2 linked regions of the Flammeovirga agarivorans genome follow. The protein of the gene in region 2 interacts with the protein of the main gene of each other region in a pairwise test. Links are inferred from orthologs where the notes say so. Each region holds a gene or a part of one and is shown on either strand. Other genes may lie near its edges.

Region 1 (3,210 bases), on a different replicon or contig from region 2:
TTGTTGTGGGCTAATATTATTCGTATTGATACTAAAAGCATCGTTGGTAGTTTCCCATCCATTTTTTTGACATAAAATTACAAACTTCTGATGATGGGGTAATTCTAGATTGAATTTACCATTTTTATCAGACTTACTTCGTTGATAGACTTTTAGGCCATTGGTTCTTTGCGATGTATCTGCAACAAAAACAATCACATCTGCTTCATTTATAGATTTGTGTTTTTCAGAATAAACAGAACCAATAATTGAGATTTTTTGACTGCCAAAAAGTGAATTTGACGTAAGAGCAAAGGCTAAAAAGCAAAAAAAAGATAGGATTTTATATGAGTTAAACATTATCATTTATGGAGTCTGACTTATTTAAGCTTTCTTTTTTACCGTCTTTGGAAGATTTGAGAAAAGGCTGAATTGTAATAACTTGAGTAAGAAAATTTTATATATTACACAACTTATTATATTAACATACGTTATAAGTTTGTATATTTGACTTTGACTTCAAAATTATCCTATACCTAAAAAATGGTACTTTCTGTTATGCGATTTTCTCATTGTTATTATAGAAGAGCCCTACTTTTATGTGTTGCGTTGCTATCATCTTTTGCCTTAACTGAAGCTTCCAACAAAGAATTTACACTCAAAGGAATTTACGTTGATAGTGACAACGGGAATACCATTGAGGGCGTAAAGGTTTGCATTCAAAATATCAAAAGTGGTGCCAAGACTACGATCTATACCGACCAAAATGGACAGTTTGTGATTACTCTAGAAGGAGAGGCAGAGTTTAAAGTATATGGTACAAAACCATTGTATTTTGATCAAGAAGAACATAATCTGACAACTATAGGTCTAACAGACGAAGAAATTATTGAAATGTCTTTTGCTATCGAAGAAGTACATTTTAATACACTTTATACATTGACGAACTTAGAGTTCGAAATCAATAGTCATTTTAATGTCATCAATGGTGAAGAACAAATCACTTTCCTATCTGATTTATTAAGAACAAATCCAGATGTTAAGGTGACCATTCGAGTACACTCTGATTCAAGAGGTGCAGATATCTATAATAAAGAAATGACACAAAAGAGGGCAGATTATTTAAGAGAAGTCTTGATGTCCAAAAAAGTAGCTGCTTCAAAAATAGACGCTGAAGGAATTGGTGAGGAAGAATTACTTAATGATTGTGGAAATGGTATTAAGTGTTCAGCAGGAAAACATTTAGAAAATAGAAGAATAGAGTTTATTCTTAGTAAAGGGTAAATCAAAAAAATATATTTAATTCAATAAAAAAGACCTTGATTCAAAAATCAAGGTCTTTTTTCATGTGCAGAAACTAGTAATTAAGCTTCTACTAATAATTTTGCAAGTGTTTCTCCGATATCAGCAGGAGACTTAGAAACAGCGATACCACATTCTTCCATGATACGCATTTTTGCTTCAGCTGTATCCTCAGCGCCGCCAACGATAGCTCCAGCATGTCCCATTCTTCTACCTTTTGGTGCAGTTTGACCAGCGATGAAACCTACAACCGGCTTAGGGTTGCCTTGTTCTTGGATCCACTTAGAAGCTTCAGCTTCATAGTTACCACCAATTTCACCAATCATTACGATAGCATCAGTGTCAGGGTCAGCCATTAGTAACTTAACAGCTTCTTTAGTAGATGTTCCAATAATTGGATCACCACCAATACCGATAGCTGTTGAAATTCCGTAACCCGCTTTTACGATTTGGTCTGCAGCTTCATAAGTTAAAGTTCCTGATTTAGAAACGATACCTACTTTACCTGGCTTGAAGATGAAACCTGGCATAATTCCTACTTTAGCTTCGCCTGGAGTAATTACACCCGGACAGTTTGGTCCGATAAGAGTAACGTCTTTGTCTGCTAGGTAGTTTTTCGCTTTAACCATGTCTGCAACTGGGATACCCTCAGTAATTGCAATAATTACTTTGATACCAGCATCTGCAGCTTCCATAATCGCGTCTGCAGCAAATGCAGGAGGAACGAAAATGATAGAAACATTGGCACCTGCTTGTTCTACCGCATCAGATACAGTATTGAATACAGGACGATCTAGGTGAGTTTGACCTCCTTTACCAGGAGTTACACCACCTACTACATTTGTGCCGTAAGCAATCATTTGCTCGGCATGAAAACTGCCCTCAGATCCAGTAAATCCTTGAACAATTACTTTTGAGTCTTTATTGACCAATACACTCATGGTTGTGTTGGTTATTTGTTAGTAAATATTAATATTACCTTTTCGGTTGCAATTTATACAATTAGATTGTCAAAGTGAACAAAGATCATTCTTTTTCTTTGAAATTATCATTGTATAGTCGCTATATATGCGAAAATACGATTTTTAGTACAACTTATACCCGAATAAGCAAATATGAAAAAGGTTTTAACGCAGTTTTTTGTGATTTTAGTGAGAGGTTATCAATTATTAATCTCTCCTTATACTCCATCTTCTTGCAGATATACTCCGACTTGTTCTGAGTATACAATACAAGCTTTGAAAAAGCATGGTTTAATTAAAGGAGGAAAGTTAGCGATCAAGCGAATTAAAAGCTGTCATCCTTGGGGAGGAAGTGGGTATGATCCAGTGCCTTAACTTTTTTTGTGTTAATGATTAGAATTTAAGCTAACGTTTTTGTATTTTTAGTCTTATATCCATTAAATGTGATTATTTTATAGAAAAATATAAATAAATGAAGATTCTTTCGTTCAAAAACGTAATTGCTTCAGTTTTATTAGCCAGCGCATCAACATTGGGAGTAGTAGCCCAAGACAATTTGGTAGATGGGACTAAATTAAAAGTAGTTAACCAAGTCAAAACCACACCTGTAAAAAGCCAAGGAAGAACAGGTACATGTTGGAGTTTCTCAACAACGTCATTCATTGAGTCAGAATTAATGAGAAAAGGGAAGGGGGAATACGACCTTTCTGAAATGTACTTTGTAAGAAACACTTACCCTGTTAAAGCAGATAAATATGTTCGTCGTCAAGGGAAAACTCAATTTGGCGAAGGAGGATTAGCTCATGATGTCATGAACATTATTAAAGAGAACGGTTTTGTTCCTAATAATGTCTATGATGGAAAAGGTGGAAGCAAAGGTGGATATGATCATCAGGAACTTTTTGGTGTAATGGAAAGTATGTTGAAGACATTAGCTTCTTCAAAAACAGTTTCTCCAAAATGGAAA
Region 2 (3,237 bases):
TTGTTATGACGTCCCCTCCTTTTATGACTACAAAAAGAAATTTTCTAATCTAGAATATTATCAATGGGATAATAATAAATGGGAACCCTATTTAGTTGAGCAAGGAGTTAATACAATGAAATAATTCATCTTCTTGATCAAATAGAACCTTTGGTAAGATAGGCATCACAATAAATTTCAATTCTGATTTTGTTGTGATGTCTTTTAATTTTACTGCATCTTTTTCTGTGATCACAACTGTTGAACCTTTAGGTAACTCATTCTCGATTCTCTCTATTGTTTTCTCAGTAAATGAATAATGATCTCTAAATTTATAATGCTTACTAATACTTGAATATTTTTCAACTTCTCTAATTAGTGGGTTTGGATTTGCAATACTCGTCAATAAAATCACTTCATCCGGCAAATTTACTTTCTTCTGATTATGTAGACTGTATGGTTCACCATAATAGATTGAAGTAAAGAAAACATTCCCTTTTGAGTATTTCTTTGATTGAGAAATAAACTCTTCTCTATTAGATTGATCAAAACTCTCCTCATCTACCTTAGTGAAAATGATGATCTGAGCTCTTTCTGCACCTTCTCTTCTTTCCCTTAATCTTCCATAAGGAAGAACATGATCTTGAAAAAATGGCTTACTAGAATCAGAGAGCATAATATTCACATTTCTTCCTATTGCCCTATGTTGGTAGGCATCATCAAGAATAATTAATTCTGTGTTTTCAAAAAAGGGAACACCCATTACTCTTTGTTCAGAAACTACAACTTCAACATCATCGTATTTAGAATGATATTGCATCGGCTCATCTCCAATTTCTTTTGCAGTAGAGCTCTCATGGGCTCTTATGGGCCCTTTCGTTTTACGGCCATAACCACGACTCAGGACTCCTACTTTCTTATTTTCTGAATAATACTGAATTAGAAACTCTACAAAAGGTGTTTTACCAGTACCTCCTACAGATAAATTTCCAACAGAAATAATTGGCAAATCAAAATTGAATGTTTTTGATGCATTATTATCATAAGACTTATTTCTTTGATAAGTTATAGCATCATATATCACAGATAAGGGTTTCAATAGAAAATTCATACTCAAAAATAAAAAAAGCAGCTGAGTAATTATTACTACTCAACTGCTTTAATAAAAATTCACAAGAAGTGAACCTAGTATATTTTAAATTAAGCTAATGCAGCCTTTACTTTTTCAGCAGCCTCAGACAATGTAATTGCAGATACTACTTTAAGACCAGACTCATCAATAATTTTTGCTCCTTCTTCAGCGTTAGTACCTTGAAGACGTACAATAATTGGCACATTGATATCACCAATGTTTTTGTAAGCTTCAACAACACCGTTTGCAACTCTATCACAACGTACGATACCACCAAATACATTGATAAGGATAGCTTTTACGTTAGGATCTTTAAGGATGATACGGAAACCAGCTTCTACAGTAGTAGCGTTTGCTCCACCTCCAACATCAAGGAAGTTAGCAGGATCACCACCTGAAAGTTTAATCATATCCATAGTTGCCATTGCTAGACCAGCACCGTTTACCATACAGCCTACGTTACCGTCTAATTTTACATAGTTCAAACCAGATCCACCAGCTTCAACTTCTGTAGGATCTTCCTCAGTTACGTCACGCATTTCTGCAATGTTCTTATGACGGTATAAAGCGTTATCATCGATACCTACTTTAGCGTCAACAGCCATAACTTGATCATCTGAAGTTTTGAACACAGGGTTGATTTCAAACATTTCAGAATCAGTATCAACGTAAGCATTGTAAAGAGCAGTAACGAATTTCACCATCTCTTTGAATGACTTACCTGAAGTTCCTAAGTTGAAAGCAATTCTTCTTGCTTGGAAACCTTGAATACCTACTGCTGGATCGATTTCTTCTTTGAAGATAAGTTCTGGAGTTTTCTCAGCAACTTCCTCAATGTCCATACCACCCTCAGTAGAGTACATGATCATATTTTTACCTGTAGCTCTGTTTAATAATACAGAGATATAGTATTCTTTAATTTCTGATTCACCTGGGTAGTAAACATCTTGTTGAATCATGATCTTGTTTACTTTCTTACCCTCAGGACCTGTTTGAGGAGTAACTAATTGCATTCCGATGATTTGCTCTGAAAGAGTTTTCACCTCGTCCATGCTCTTAGCAACTTTTACTCCACCGCCTTTACCACGGCCGCCTGCATGAATTTGAGCTTTTACAACCCAAAAGTTTGTTCCTGTTTCTTCAGTAAGTTTTTTTGCAGCTTCAACTGCTTGTTCTGGAGTGTCTGCTACATAACCTGCAGGAACTTTTACTCCGTACTCCTTAAGGATGCTTTTCGCTTGGTATTCGTGAATATTCATGATATTAGACCCGTTGGGCGCACAAGTTTGTTTTGTGTATTGCTACTTGATTATACTTTATGATTTACATCATTAAAGTTTGGTATTACAATTCTAAATAAAATAAAACAAAAGTCAAATTTGCATACACGAATAAGCGATATTGAAATTTATACTTCAAAAAAAATATTACGCTTAAAACATTGTAATAACACTGATAATCAACCAGTAAACGTATTTAAACACTAACAAATGTTCGAAATGCAGTTTTTTATGACTTTATTATTTTAACGAAGTTTTTTTTACAAAAAAGGTGATTTGAATACACAAATCACCTTTTTTAATTTTATCATTTGACTACTTTTTAGTTGTAGTCTTCTTCTTTGCTGTTGTTTTCTTAGCGGCAGTCTTTTTAGCTGGAGCTTTTTTAGCAGGTTCTTTCTTAGCAGCTGCTTTACCCTTAGCTTTAGGTGCTGGAGCTTCCTCTATGATTTTCTTAACTTCCTCATAAGTTAACTCTTCCGCTTTTTCTTTTAACTCTTTTGGAATTTTTACGTTTTGCTTACCGTATTTTATGTAAGCACCCCATCTACCATTTAGTAATTGTAGATCTTCCTCTTCCTCAAAAGTTTTAATTAATTTTTTGGCATCCGCTTCTCGTTTTGCCTTAATTAATTCGATAGCTGTTTCTAATTCAACTGTTTCTGGAGCGTATTCTTTCCCTAAAGAAACAAATTTACCATCATGTCTAATATATGGGCCAAAACGACCAATGGCTGCTACAACTACTTTATCTTCGAATTTACCAAGAGTTCTTGGTAGTTTGAATAATTCTAGAGCATCTTCAAGAGTAATCGATTCTAAATATTGCCCTTTTCTTAAAGAAGC

Evidence for each region.
Region 1: the proteins of sucC (region 2) and sucD interact in binary tests that used the Escherichia coli proteins (3 or more experiments, as listed by UniProt). The link is inferred for Flammeovirga agarivorans from one-to-one orthologs.

Annotation. Positions count from the first base shown.
Region 1 is NZ_JABAIL010000002.1:1,007,789-1,010,998, reverse strand. The notes cover bases 284-3,158. They hold sucD (succinate--CoA ligase subunit alpha), read right to left. Parts: upstream 2,223-3,158; coding sequence 1,344-2,222; downstream 284-1,343. Other genes in these bases: HGP29_RS08805 (C1 family peptidase), read left to right, coding at 2,716-3,158; yidD (membrane protein insertion efficiency factor YidD), read left to right, coding at 2,397-2,618; HGP29_RS08820 (OmpA family protein), read left to right, coding at 523-1,263; HGP29_RS08825 (OmpA family protein), read right to left, coding at 284-339. Outside these bases: more of HGP29_RS08825, read right to left, coding at 1-283; more of HGP29_RS08805, read left to right, coding at 3,159-3,210. UniProt on the Escherichia coli protein: Succinyl-CoA synthetase functions in the citric acid cycle (TCA), coupling the hydrolysis of succinyl-CoA to the synthesis of either ATP or GTP and thus represents the only step of substrate-level phosphorylation in the TCA.
Region 2 is NZ_JABAIL010000004.1:381,336-384,572, reverse strand. What follows is about bases 276-3,177. They hold sucC (ADP-forming succinate--CoA ligase subunit beta), read right to left. Parts: upstream 2,371-3,177; coding sequence 1,180-2,370; downstream 276-1,179. Other genes in these bases: topA (type I DNA topoisomerase), read right to left, coding at 2,707-3,177; lpxK (tetraacyldisaccharide 4'-kinase), read right to left, coding at 276-1,090. Outside these bases: HGP29_RS14460 (arginine-tRNA-protein transferase), read left to right, coding at 1-124; more of lpxK, read right to left, coding at 92-275; more of topA, read right to left, coding at 3,178-3,237. UniProt on the Escherichia coli protein: Succinyl-CoA synthetase functions in the citric acid cycle (TCA), coupling the hydrolysis of succinyl-CoA to the synthesis of either ATP or GTP and thus represents the only step of substrate-level phosphorylation in the TCA.